Regions from separate parts of the Streptomyces sp. NPDC002779 genome, predicted to be linked through region 1. Evidence: predicted binding sites of a transcription regulator. Region 1 holds the regulator's gene; the other holds the start of a gene.
What was found. The regulator HspR, encoded in region 1, represses chaperone genes until heat shock. The targets are predictions, from matches to a motif close to TTGAGNNNNNNNNNCTCAA.
Positions count from the first base shown of each region.

Region 2: lon (endopeptidase La) is a predicted target of HspR. The motif match lies at 1,811-1,829, and genes of this name have one in related genera.

Region 1 is NZ_JBIAQC010000003.1:434,067-440,330, reverse strand. It holds gene ACFYW5_RS11815 (LuxR C-terminal-related transcriptional regulator) at 1-904, opposite strand, end outside; gene ACFYW5_RS11810 (sugar ABC transporter substrate-binding protein) at 1,000-2,106, opposite strand; gene ACFYW5_RS11805 (PA14 domain-containing protein) at 2,366-3,790, shown strand; gene ACFYW5_RS11800 (heat shock protein transcriptional repressor HspR) at 3,860-4,309, opposite strand; gene dnaJ (molecular chaperone DnaJ) at 4,316-5,494, opposite strand; gene grpE (nucleotide exchange factor GrpE) at 5,519-6,172, opposite strand; gene dnaK (molecular chaperone DnaK) at 6,169-6,264, opposite strand, start outside.
Region 2 is NZ_JBIAQC010000001.1:412,851-419,114, reverse strand. It holds gene ACFYW5_RS01870 (sensor histidine kinase) at 1-179, opposite strand, end outside; gene ACFYW5_RS01865 (response regulator transcription factor) at 176-913, opposite strand; gene ACFYW5_RS01860 (spermidine synthase) at 1,048-1,725, opposite strand; gene lon (endopeptidase La) at 1,852-4,266, shown strand; gene ACFYW5_RS01850 (lysozyme) at 4,333-5,163, opposite strand; gene ACFYW5_RS01845 (MarR family winged helix-turn-helix transcriptional regulator) at 5,405-5,917, shown strand.

The sequences.
Region 1 (6,264 bases):
AGAGCCGGGCGATATGGGCGCGGCAGGTGCGGACGCTGATGCCGAGGCGCTCGGCGATCACCGCGTCCTGATGGCCCTCGGCGAGCAGGGCGGCGATGGACCGCTCCCGGGAGGAGATGCCCTCGATGCCGGTCTCGGGCAGCGGCGCGGTGAGCGGGATCGCCAGGCGCCACAGCCGTTCGAAGACCGTCACCAGGTACTGCACGAGCGCGGGGTGGCGCAGCTCCAGGGCGAGGGTGCGGTCGGCGTTGGCGGGGATGAAGGCGACCGTGCGGTCGAAGAGGATCAGCCGGTCGATGACCTCCTCCAGGGTGCGCGCCTCGACCGTGTCGCCCATCAGCTCCAGGTAGTTGAGCAGCCCCTGCCCGTGCCGGGCCACATGCGTGTACAGGTCGCGCATCCGCACCCCGCGGGCGCGCAGGGCCATCGCGCGGTGCAGGCCCTCGGTCAGCTCGTGCTCGGGGCGGATGCCGCCCGGCTGCACGGTGAGCACCTCGGTGGTGCAGGCGTCGGTGGCCTCGTCCATCGCGGCCTGGATCCGGGACAGCCCGTCCAGGACACGGATCGCGCTGCCCTCCGCGGGGCCGTTGTGCGGCTGCGGGCCGAGCCCCGCGTACCACTCGAAGGCGGCGACCGCCGAGCCCATCCGCCGCTGGCTGGTGCTGACCTCGTCGTACACCCCGCGCAGCAGCCGGGTCATGACCTCCTGCGGAGAGGTCGGCACCAGCCAGGCCATGTCGTCGGGGTCCGGGTGCAGCAGCGCCAGTTCCAGCAGGCAGGGCACCGCCTCCGCGTCCTCGCGGGGCACACGGCCGCGCCGTACGGCCCGGGAATACACCCGATCCCCGGCCTCGCACAGTCGGTCAGCACCGTGTGGATGCCCGTCCGTCCCGTGCCCGGCCATCGTCCATCCCACCCCCGGTTCCAGCGTCTTCCGCAGCGCAAACTATGCGCGGACGGGACGTGGTCCGCAACACGCCTCGGCGGCCCCGGCGGTGGTTACGTGAGCCCGATCTCGTCGCACGCCGCCTCGTACTTGGCGGCGCAGATCTCGGAGAGCTTGTAGATGCCGTCCTCGACGACGGTCTCCTTGATGTTCTCCCGCGTCAGCGCGACCACCGGGACGAGCTGGGCGGGGATGTCCTGGGTGGTGGGGCTGTCCACGCGGTCCGCGGTGAGCGAGTCGAACTTGATGTCCTTGCCCTGGATCCTGGCCACGGCCATCTCGGCGGCGGCCTCGGCCTCCTCCGGGTAGGACTTGTACACGCTCATGTACTGCTCGCCGGTGACGATCCGCTGCACGGCGTCGAGTTCGGCGTCCTGGCCGGTGATCGGCGGCAGCTCGGTGACGCCCGCGGCCTCCAGGGCCTTGATGACACCGCCGGCCATGCCGTCGTTGGCGGAGTAGACGGCCGCGATGTTGGCGGCGCCGATCTCCTCGATCGCCTCGGCCATGTTGGCCTCGGCGTTCTCCGGCTTCCAGTCCTTGGTGTCGTAGGACTTGGCGATCGTCACCTGGCCCTGGAGCTCGGAGAGCGCGCCCGCCTTGAACTGCTTGGCGTTCGGGTCGGTGGGCGAGCCGTTCATCATGACGATCTTCGTCGAGGTGTCGACGTCACCGCCGAGCTCGGCCATCAGGGAGCGGCCCTGCACCTCGCCGACGAGTTCGTTGTCGAAGGAGATGTACGCGTCGATCGGGCCCTCGGCCAGGCGGTCGTAGGCGATGACCGGGATGCCGGCGTCCTTGGCCTTCTGCACGTCGGTGGCGATGGCCTGGGAGTCCACCGCGTCCAGCAGGATGACGTCGACCTCGTCGTCGATCATCTTCTGCATCTGCCGGCTCTGATTGGCGGCGCTGGCGTCGGCGTTGGCGTACGCGACCTGGCCCTTGTTGTCAGTGAGCTCGGCCACCTTGGCCCGGATGATGGGGTGGTCGAACTTGTCGTAGCGGGTGTTGGCCTTCTCCGGCAGGAGGAGGCCCACCGTGATGTCGTTCCCCTTGGTCGGGCTCGCGTCGGCGCTGTCTCCCGTCACTCCCAGGGCGCCGCAGGCGGAGAGCGAGAGGGCCATCGAGGACGCGGCCAGACATATGGCGGTACGACGCATTGGGGAGCTCACTTCTGGTGCCTTCCGGACGAGGGCGCAGCATTGCGACCCAGGTGACTGAAAAGCCAACGCGGCGGTGCCATCCCGCGTCAAGCGGAATCACTTAACGAGTGCGCAACACCACGCTCCGCTTGGCTTGTGAAGGTATGGCGGAACCCCCTCCAAACAGCCGTTACGACCCCTCCGTACAACCAACCCGCCTCCTCGCGGGTCGTGATCACGACAGCCGTCCCATGGCTGCCCTACCTCAGAGGACCGAATGAACCCAGCCAGAAGCACGGCCGCCGCGACCGTGCTCGCCACCGCGGCGGGCCTGCTCGCCGCCGTCGTCACCCCCGCCTCCGCGGCGGTCAGTTGCACCTCCCCCGTCTTCAAGCGGACGTTCTACGCGAACACCACCTTCTCCGGCACCCCGAAGAAGACGGACTGCGACAGCGTGATCGACCAGAACTGGGGCACGGGCGCCCCCGCGTCCGGGCTGCCGTCGAACAACTTCGGCGTCCGCTGGACCGTGACCCGGGACTTCGGCTCCGGGGGGCCGTTCACCCTCAGCGCCTCCGGCCTCGACGGCATCCGGGTCTACCTGGACCCCGGCACCGAGAACGCCCGCAAGATCAGCCTGTGGACGAACACCTCCACCACCGTCTCCAAGACCGTCGACGTCACCATCCCCAAGGGCAAGCACACCCTGCGCGTCGACTACGTCAACTGGACCGGCTCCGCCAAGGTCAAGTTCGCCTACACACCCCGCACTTCGGCGAGCGTCGACAAGGTCGGCCCGCTCACCCCGGCGGGCGCCGCGGCGACGTACGACCAGACCACCGGCAAGGCGAAGGTGACCTGGGCGAAGAACAAGGAGATGGACCTCGCGGGGTACCGGATCTACCGGCGCGCCAAGGGCGGTGCGTATCCCGGCACTCCGCTGGCGACGACGACGTCGACGTCGTACACCGACTCGACCCTCCCCGTGACCGGGGCCGCCTACGAGTACGCCGTCCACGCCTACGACAAGGCAGGGAACGTGTCGCCGAAGACCGCTTCCCTCGCCGTCACGACGGCCGACCGGACGGCGCCCGGTGTGCCGGGCGGGCTGAGCACCGCTTCCGAGATGGACGGGCTCCGGGTCAGGTGGACCACCGTCACGGGAGCTGCCTCCTACCGGGTGTACCGGGCGGCGACGGCGGACGGGACGTACACGCGGGTCGGCGGCACTGCCGAGGGCTCCTTCGTGGACTCCTCGACCGAGGAGGACGCCACCTACTACTACCGGGTGAGCTCGCTCGACGCGGCAGGAAACGAGTCCGCACGGTCCGCGGCCGTCAGCGGCGAGGGCCCGGACCTCACCCCGCCGTCCGCGGTGACCGGGGTGACCGTCGTGCCGACCGAGTACGGCTTCCACGTCAGCTGGGACCCCAATCCCACGCCCGATCTGGCGCGTTACGTCGTCCGCCGGGGTGAGCTCTGGGGCGACGAGGAGGAGCGCGTGTGTTCCCTCTACCCGGGCTACTACGTGTCCGCCGGCACCACCTCGTACCAGTACGAGACCGTCCCGGACGGTGAGGAGTCCTGCTTCATCGTCGACGCCGTGGACGACGACGGGAACTCGTCCTTCCAGTGGACCGGCGAGGCGCAGATCGTCGTCGCCACCGAACTGGACCTGACGACACCCGACTCGGCGCCATGAGAGAACCGGCATGAGAAAACCGGGCCCACCGCGGTGGGCCCGGTTCCTTCGTGCGCTTGCGTGCCGCGGTCAGTCCGACTGCTGCCGCTTGGGCCGCCACACCACCAGCGCGCTGGTCTGCTGGACATCCTGATACGGCACCAGGTCGCGGCGGTACGACGCGTGCACCGCGGCTTCCCGCTGCTGCATCGCCGTGGCCGCGCCGTCCAGGGCCGACTGGAGTTCGGCGACCCGGTTCTGCAGGGCCGCCACCTGGTTCTCCAGCTCGATGATCCGCTTGATGCCGGCCAGGTTGATGCCCTCGTCCTGCGACAACTGCTGCACCTGGCGGAGCAGTTCGATGTCGCGGGCCGAGTAGCGCCGGCCCCGTCCGGCGGTGCGGTCCGGGGAGACGAGGCCGAGCCGGTCGTACTGGCGCAGCGTCTGCGGGTGCAGACCGGAGAGCTGGGCCGCCACCGAGATGACGTAGACCGGGGTCTCCTCGGTCAGCTCATACGGGTTGCGTCGACGGCCGTCCATCTGGCATCAAGCTCCCTTCGCGGACTGGAACAGCTCCGCCCGCGGATCCTCACCCGCGGTCGCCTCGCGATACGCCTCCAGTGCGTCCCGAGCCTTCCCCGTCAGGTCCTTCGGGACACTCACCTCGACGGTGACCAGCAGGTCCCCGCGGGTGCCGTCCTTGCGGACCGCGCCCTTGCCCCGGGCCCGCATGGTGCGGCCGTTGGGGGTGCCGGGCGGCAGCTTCAGGGTGACCGGCGGTCCGCCCAGGGTGGGCACCCTGACCTCGCCGCCGAGGGCCGCCTCCGGATACGTCACCGGGACGGTCACCGTGAGGTTGTCGCCCTTGCGGCCGAACACCGGGTGGGTGTCCACATGCACCGTGACGTACAGGTCTCCGGCCGGGCCGCCCCGCTCACCGGGCGCGCCCTTGCCGCGCAGCCGGATGCGCTGGTTGTCGCTCACCCCGGCCGGGATGCGCACCTGCATGGTCCGCGACGACTTCGCGCGACCGCTGCCCTTGCAGATCTCGCAGGGGGTCTCCGCGATCAGACCGCGGCCCTTGCAGTCCGGGCAGGGGTCGGTCAGCGAGAAACCGCCGCCGGAGCCCCGGGCCACCTGTCCGGTGCCGACACAGGTCGGGCACACCCGCGGGTTGCCGTTCTTGTCGCCGGTGCCCGAACAGGCCTTGCACGGAGACTGCGAGGACATCCTGAGGGGCACGGTCGCGCCCTCGATCGCCTCGGTGAAGGTGAGCGTGACCTCGGTGTCGATGTCCTGGCCGCGCCTGGGCTGGACCCGGGTGGTACCCGAGCCGCCCCGGTTGAACAGGCCCCCGAAGACGTCACCGAGTCCGCCGCCGAAGCCGCCGGCTCCCTGGCCGCCCTGGGCGGCGCCGCCGAAGAGGTCGCCCAGGTCGAAGTTGAACGAGCCGCCGCCCGCTCCCGGCCCCGGACGGAACCCGCCGTTGCCGAAGAGGGCGCGGGCCTCGTCGTACTCCTTGCGCTTCTTGGGGTCGCCGAGGATGTCGTTGGCCTCGGAGATCTCCTTGAAGCGCTCCTCGGCCTTGGTGTTGCCCTTGTTGGCGTCCGGGTGGTACTCGCGGGCGAGTTTGCGGTACGCCTTCTTGATCTCGGCCTCGGTGGCGTCCTTGGGGACGCCGAGGACCTTGTAGTAGTCCTTCTCGATGAAGTCCTTGGTGCTCATCCCCGACGTCCCTCCTTCCCGTGATCAGCCCTCTTCAGAGCTGCTGTCCTTCTCCTCGCCGGCCTCGGACGCCTCCTCGGCCTTCACCGTCTGCGCGCCCGGCTGCGGTTCGGCGACGGCCACCCGCGCGGGGCGGATGGTGCGCTCGCCGATGCGATACCCCGGCTGGAGGATCGCGACGCAGGTCGTCTCGGTGACATCCGGCGCGTAGCTGTGCATCAGGGCCTCGTGGATCGTCGGGTCGAAGGGCTCGCCCTCCTTGCCGAACTGCTGCAGACCCATCTTCGCCGCGACGGTCTCCAGCGACTCCGCGACGGACTTGAAGCCACCGACGAGCTCGCCGTGTTCCCGGGCGCGGCCGATGTCGTCGAGCACCGGGAGGAGTTCGGTCAGGAGGTTCGCGACGGCGATCTCCCGCACCGTGATCCGGTCCCGCTCCACGCGGCGGCGGTAGTTCTGGAACTCGGCCTGGAGCCGCTGGAGGTCCGCGGTGCGCTCTTCGAGCGCCTTGCGTACCTGGTCCAGCTGGGCCGTCAGACCGGCGATCTGGTTTGCGTCCCCGGCCGGGGCCGCCCCCTCGTCGTCCGACGGGGTGGCGGCCTGCGGCTCGGCGTCGTCGGGGGTCGCGCCGGAGGGGACGTCGGGCTTCTCCTCGAAGCCCGGGGTCTCCTCGGTCACGCGGCACCGTCCTTGCGCTCGTCGTCGACGATCTCGGCGTCGACGACATCGTCGTCGGCCTTCGGGGCCTCGTCGCCGGCGGACGGGCCGCC
Region 2 (6,264 bases), on a different contig from region 1:
ATCGAGAAGACGGTGATGAAGCGCAGCTCCGTCTTGGTCTGCACCGCGATCATCGACAGACCGGTGGTGATCAGCACCGAGATGACGACCAGCGCGCCCAGCTTGGTCTTGATCGAGAACGGACGTACGCCGCCCCAGGGCTCCCTGGGGCCTCTCCGCGCGGCCGACCCGTCGCTCATGGCGTCGGGGTCTCCAGGGCGTAGCCCACGCCGTGCACGGTACGGATGCGCTCGGCGCCGATCTTCCGGCGCAGCGCCTTGATGTGGCTGTCGACGGTCCGGGTGCCGGAGGCGTCCGCCCAGTCCCACACCTCCGCGAGCAGCTGCTCACGGGAGAGCACCGCGCGCGGGGTGTTCGCCAGGCACACCAGGAGGTCGAACTCGGTGGGCGTCAGGTGGACGTCCTCGCTGCGCACCCGCACCCGGCGCTGCGCGTGGTCGATCTCCAGCTCGCCGAGGCGCAGGATGCCGCTGCGCGGGGTGGAGGCGGCGATCGCGGCCCGCTCCACGCGGCGCAGCAGCACATGGACGCGGGCGGCCAGCTCGCGCATCGAGAACGGCTTGGTCATGTAGTCGTCGGCGCCGACGCCGAGTCCGACCAGCATGTCGGTCTCGTCGTCGCGCGCGGTGAGCATCAGCACCGGGACCGGGCGCTGCGCCTGGACGCGACGGCAGACCTCCAGGCCGTCGAAGCCCGGCAGCATGATGTCGAGGATCAGCAGGTCGGGCTGCCAGGCCTCCGCCGTGTCGACGGCCGAGGGCCCGTCGCCCGCGGTCTGCACGAGGAATCCCTCGGCGCGCAGGCGGGCCGCGATGGCGTCCACGATGGTCGGATCGTCCTCTACCACCAGCACCCGGCGCTGTGCGCCGGGTGTCGCCGTCGTGCCGTTGTGGGAGGTGTGTGTCTGCTCCATCGCCCGCCCCTGAAGTTGCTTTCCGGAATCCGTGGGGTGATCCGTTTGTCTGGCACATGCCTGCGCATGCTTGCGATTGACGCTTGAATGATCCGCGCCAGGGCAGCAGCGTACGGGGAGTCGCCGCAGCTCGGCTATCCAGGTCCGACGGCGAGGTGCACGACGTCGGGAACGCCCCGGGCAACGGGGATCTCTTCGGTACGCACCTGATTGAACCCGGCATTCCGCAAGGTTTCTTCGAATTCCGGAGAGGGCTGCGCGGACCACACGGCCAGCACCCCGCCGGGGCTCAAAACCCTTGCACAGCTTGCCAGTCCGGCCACCGAGTACAGGCCCTGGTTGCCCTCCGTGACCGTCCAGCCGGGGCCGTTGTCGATGTCGAGACACAGCGCGTCGAACGTGTCGGATGTCTCATTGACGTAGGGGAGGAGATCCGTTTCGAGGATCTCGGTCCGCGGGTCCGCGCAGGCCTGTGCGGTGAGGTCGCGGAGAGGCCCGGTGTGGTGCCAGTCGATGACGGCGGGCTCGCGTTCGACGACCGTGATCCGCCCCCAGCGGGGATCGGCGGCGGCGTGTGCGAGCGAGAACCCCACGCCGAGACCTCCGATCAGCACCCTCGGCCGAGGTCTGCCGTCGAGGGCGTCCCGGGCCGCGTCCACGAGCAGCCGCTCGGAGCGGCCGTCGGAAGTGTCCATGAGGAAACAGCCGTTGGCGATGATCTGCAGCAGGTCACCGTGCCGCCGCAACACGACCTCGCCATGCGGGCCTTCGCGACGGTCCAGGATTTCGGGGATGTCGTACGAAGCGGACATCTCCTCATCTTGGCAGCTCCGGCCTCGTCGGCGGTGATCGCTCACAGCGAACGGAGGTCGGGGAACATTCAAGCTTTCCCGAGCATTGAGTCGGCATAGCTCAACTTGACTGCCGAAGGGGAGATCATGGCATCGACGTCCACACCGCTCACCCTGCCTGTGCTGCCGCTCGATGACGAGGTCGTGCTGCCCGGAATGGTGGTCCCGCTGGATCTGAACGACGCCGATGTACGCGCCGCCGTGGAGGCGGCCCAAGCGGCCGCCGGATCCGAGCCGGGCAAGCCACGGGTGCTGCTGGTTCCGCGCATCGACGGCACGTACGCGAGCACCGGCGTGCTCGGCACGGTGGAGCAGGTGGGCCGGCTCGCCGACGGTGACCCGGGGGCCCTGATCCGCGGCCGCGACCGCGTGCGGATCGGCGCCGGGACCACCGGTCCCGGCGCCGCCCTGTGGGTCGAGGGCACCCGGATCGACGACAGCGCCCCCGACCCGCTGCCGGGGCAGGTCACCGAATTGGTGAAGGAGTACAAGGCGCTCGCCACCGCATGGCTGCGCAAGCGCGGCGCCTGGCAGGTCGTGGACCGGGTCCAGGCCATCGACGACGTGTCCGCGCTCGCCGACAACTCCGGGTACTCGCCGTTCCTCACCACCGAACAGAAGGTGGCGCTGCTGGAGACCGCCGACCCGGTCGCCCGCCTCAAGCTCGCCACCCAGCAACTGCGTGACCACCTCGCCGAGCAGGACGTCGCCGAGACCATCGCCAAGGACGTCCAGGAAGGCGTCGACAAGCAGCAGCGCGAGTTCCTGCTGCGGCGCCAGCTGGAGGCCGTGCGCAAGGAGCTGCGCGAGCTGAACGGCGAGGCGGAGGGCGAGGAGTCCGACGACTACCGCGCCCGCGTCGAGGCCGCCGACCTGCCGGAGAAGGTCCGCGAGGCGGCCCTGAAGGAGGTCGACAAGCTGGAGCGGTCCAGCGACCAGTCGCCCGAGGGCTCCTGGATCCGGACCTGGCTCGACACGGTCCTCGAACTGCCCTGGAACGAACGGACCGAGGACGCCTACGACATCCAGGGCGCGAAGTCCGTCCTGGACGCCGAGCACGCGGGCCTGGAGGACGTGAAGGAGCGGATCACCGAGTACCTCGCGGTGCGCAAGCGCCGCAACGACCGGGGGCTCGGTGTCGTCGGCGGCCGGCGCGGCGGTGCCGTACTGGCTCTCGTCGGCCCGCCCGGCGTCGGCAAGACCTCGCTCGGGGAGTCGGTCGCCCACGCCATGGGGCGCAAGTTCGTGCGCGTGGCCCTCGGCGGTGTCCGGGACGAGGCGGAGATCCGCGGTCACCGGCGTACGTACGTCGGCGCGCTGCCCGGCCGGATCGTGCGGGCGATCAAGGAGGCCGGGTCGATGAACCCGGTGGTCCTGCTCGACGAGATCGACAAGGTGGGCTCCGACTTCCGCGGCGACCCGGCGGCGGCGCTGCTGGAGGTCCTGGACCCGGCGCAGAACCACACCTTCCGCGACCACTACCTGGAGGTCGAACTCGACCTCAGCGACGTGGTGTTCCTCGCCACGGCCAACGTCCTGGAGGCCATCCCGGAGGCCCTGCTCGACCGTATGGAGCTGGTCCGCCTCGACGGCTACACCGAGGACGAGAAGGTCGTCATCGCCCGCGACCACCTGTTGCCGCGCCAGCTGGAGCGGGCCGGTCTGGACCGGGACGAGGTGACCCTGGACGAGAGCGCGCTGCGCCGGCTCGCCGGTGAGTACACGCGCGAGGCGGGCGTGCGCAACCTGGAGCGCTCGGTCGCGAGGCTGCTGCGCAAGGTCGCGGCCCAGCACGAACTGGGCGAGCGGGAGCTGCCGTTCACCGTGACGGACGGCGATCTGCGCGGTCTGATCGGGCGCCCGCACCACGTGCCCGAGTCGGCCCAGGACCCGGCGGAACGCCGTACGGCGGTCCCCGGTGTGGCGACCGGCCTCGCGGTGACCGGTGCCGGCGGTGACGTGCTGTTCGTGGAGGCGTCCCTGGCCGACCCGGAGACGGGCGCGGCGGGGCTGACGCTGACCGGGCAGCTCGGTGACGTGATGAAGGAGAGCGCCCAGATCGCCCTGTCCTTCCTCCGCTCGCACGGCGCCGAGCTGGAACTGCCGGTGGCCGATCTGAAGGACCGGGGTGTGCACATCCACTTCCCGGCGGGCGCGGTCCCGAAGGACGGGCCCAGCGCGGGCATCACGATGACGACGGCGCTCGCCTCGCTGCTGTCGGGCCGGCTGGTCCGCACGGACGTGGCGATGACGGGGGAGGTGTCCCTGACCGGGCGGGTCCTGCCGATCGGCGGGGTGAAGCAGAAGCTGCTGGCCGCGCACCGGGCGGGCGTCACGACGGTGATCATCCCCAAGCGCAACGAGCCGGACCTGGACGACGTGCCCGCCGAGGTCCTCGACAAGCTCGACGTGCACGCCGTCACGGACGTACGGCAGGTGCTCGACCTGGCCCTGTCCCCGGCCACGGCCGGAGCGCGGGCGGAGGTTCCGGCGGCGGCGTGACGGACGCTGCCGGACGAAGGCGAGGGCCCGGCTCCTGAGAGGGAGGCCCGGGCCTTCGTCGTGCGCTCAGCCGTGGGCGAGGGCCTGGACCCGGTCCAGGGCCCCGTTGAACCTGTCGTGGTCGCCGACCGTCGGGCCGGTCGAGGTGTACTGCCACATGGTGTGGTGGCTCCAGCCGGCCGGCAGCGTCCCCACCGTCGCCGCGTACCGCGCGATCCACAGCGGGTTGCTGGCGCCGAAACCGGCGTAGTTGCCCGTGCACTGGGTCCACCAGCTCGTCGCCGTGTAGATGACCGCGTTCCGGCCCGTGCGCGCCTTGTACTGGTTCAGGAAGTCGCGGATCCAGGTGACCATGGCGCTCGGGGTCTTGCCGTAGCAGGCCGCGCCGTACGGGTTCCACTCGATGTCGAGGGCGCCGGGGAGGGTCCTGCCGTCGCGGGACCAGCCGCCGCCGTGGTCGACGAAGTAGTCGGCCTGGGTTGCGCCGGACGTGGTGTCCGGGGTGGCGAAGTGGTAGGCGCCGCGGATCATGCCGACGGTGTGGGAGCCGTTGTACTGCTGGGCGTAGTAGGGGTTCGTGTAGTACGTGCCTTCCGTGGCCTTCGCGTAGGCCCACTTCACGCCGCTGCTCCAGAGGGTCGACCAGGCCACGTCGCCCTGGTGGGAGGAGACGTCGACGCCTTCCGTCTGGCTGGCGCGGGTGTCCCCGGGCAGGCCGTGGACGCCGTCGTGGGCCGGGACGCCCATGCCCATGTGGGCGGAGCCCCGGGCAGGAGTGTCGGGGCCGGCCGGGGAGCCGGGCTCGGCGGCGGTGGGGGCGGCGCATGTCAGGGACAGCGCGGTGAGCAGGAGGGCCGTGAGGCTGAGGCGGAGCAGTCCGGGTCTGTGCACACGCACAGCCTGCCTCCGAAGGCTCGGTGGCGCTCGGCGGAGAGACCTGGGACGCGGCGGCACGCGACGCCTCGGCGTTGGCCTGTTGTTGGTCCGCCGTCGGACAATGCTGGCGTGGGCATGCCAGTCGGATGTCCGGGGGCTGGGGGCTGCCGTTGGTCCACGCCTGAGAAATACTGACGGAGCTGCGGCGATGACGGCATGTGACGGAAACTTTCAGAACTGGGAAACCGAGGCAGGGGCTGACGTGCGCGAAGACGGAAACGGCGACGGACGTCGAGTCGGATCCGGGGTGTCCGCGGGGATGCCGGGGCGTGGCGTGGACCAACCCGAGTTCCTTTCCCTGGAGCGGGAGTTGACCGTACTGCTGCGGCGGGCACGGGCCAGCCAGGGCGAGATGGCCCGCGAGGTCCATCCGGACCTGGAGTCGGCGGCCTACGGGCTGCTGATCCGCCTCGACGAGTGCGGGCAGCAACGGGCGACGGAACTCGCGGCGTACATCGGCGTCGGCAAGGCCACCATGTCCCGCCAGCTGCGCGCCCTGGAGGACCTCGGCCTGGTCGCCCGCGAGCCCGACCCCGCGGACGGGCGGGCCTGGCTGGTCCACCTCACCGAGGAGGGCCGCGGCCGGGTGAGCAAGGTACGCAACGCCCGCCGAGCCCGCTACGCCCGCCGTCTCTCCGGCTGGGACCCCAAAGAGGTCGCGGAACTGGCCCGCCTGCTGAACCAGCTGAACGAGGAAATGGAGGGCCAGGGCTGACACCCCGGCACGCCTGCGCCCCGCGCCGAGACCCGGGCCCGCCTCGCGCCTCCGACGTGGGGCAGACCCGCCCGCGGCGTCGCTTCCAGACCCGGCCGCGCCTTCGGCACCAGACCACAGGCCCTGGCCCGCCGCCCGTATCGAGGCTCCCTCTGGCGTCGTGTCGAGGGTCTGCTGCCACCGGTGTCGAGGCTCGCCCCGGCGTTGGATCTGCCTCGCTGCCGGTATCGGGGCTCGCCTCCCGGCGTCGGGTCCGCCTCCCGGCGTTGTGTCGAGTGCCTGCTCACCGGAAGGGGCTTGCCCTGCTGTCGGTGTCGCCGCTCGCCCCCGCGTCGGGTCTGCCCCGC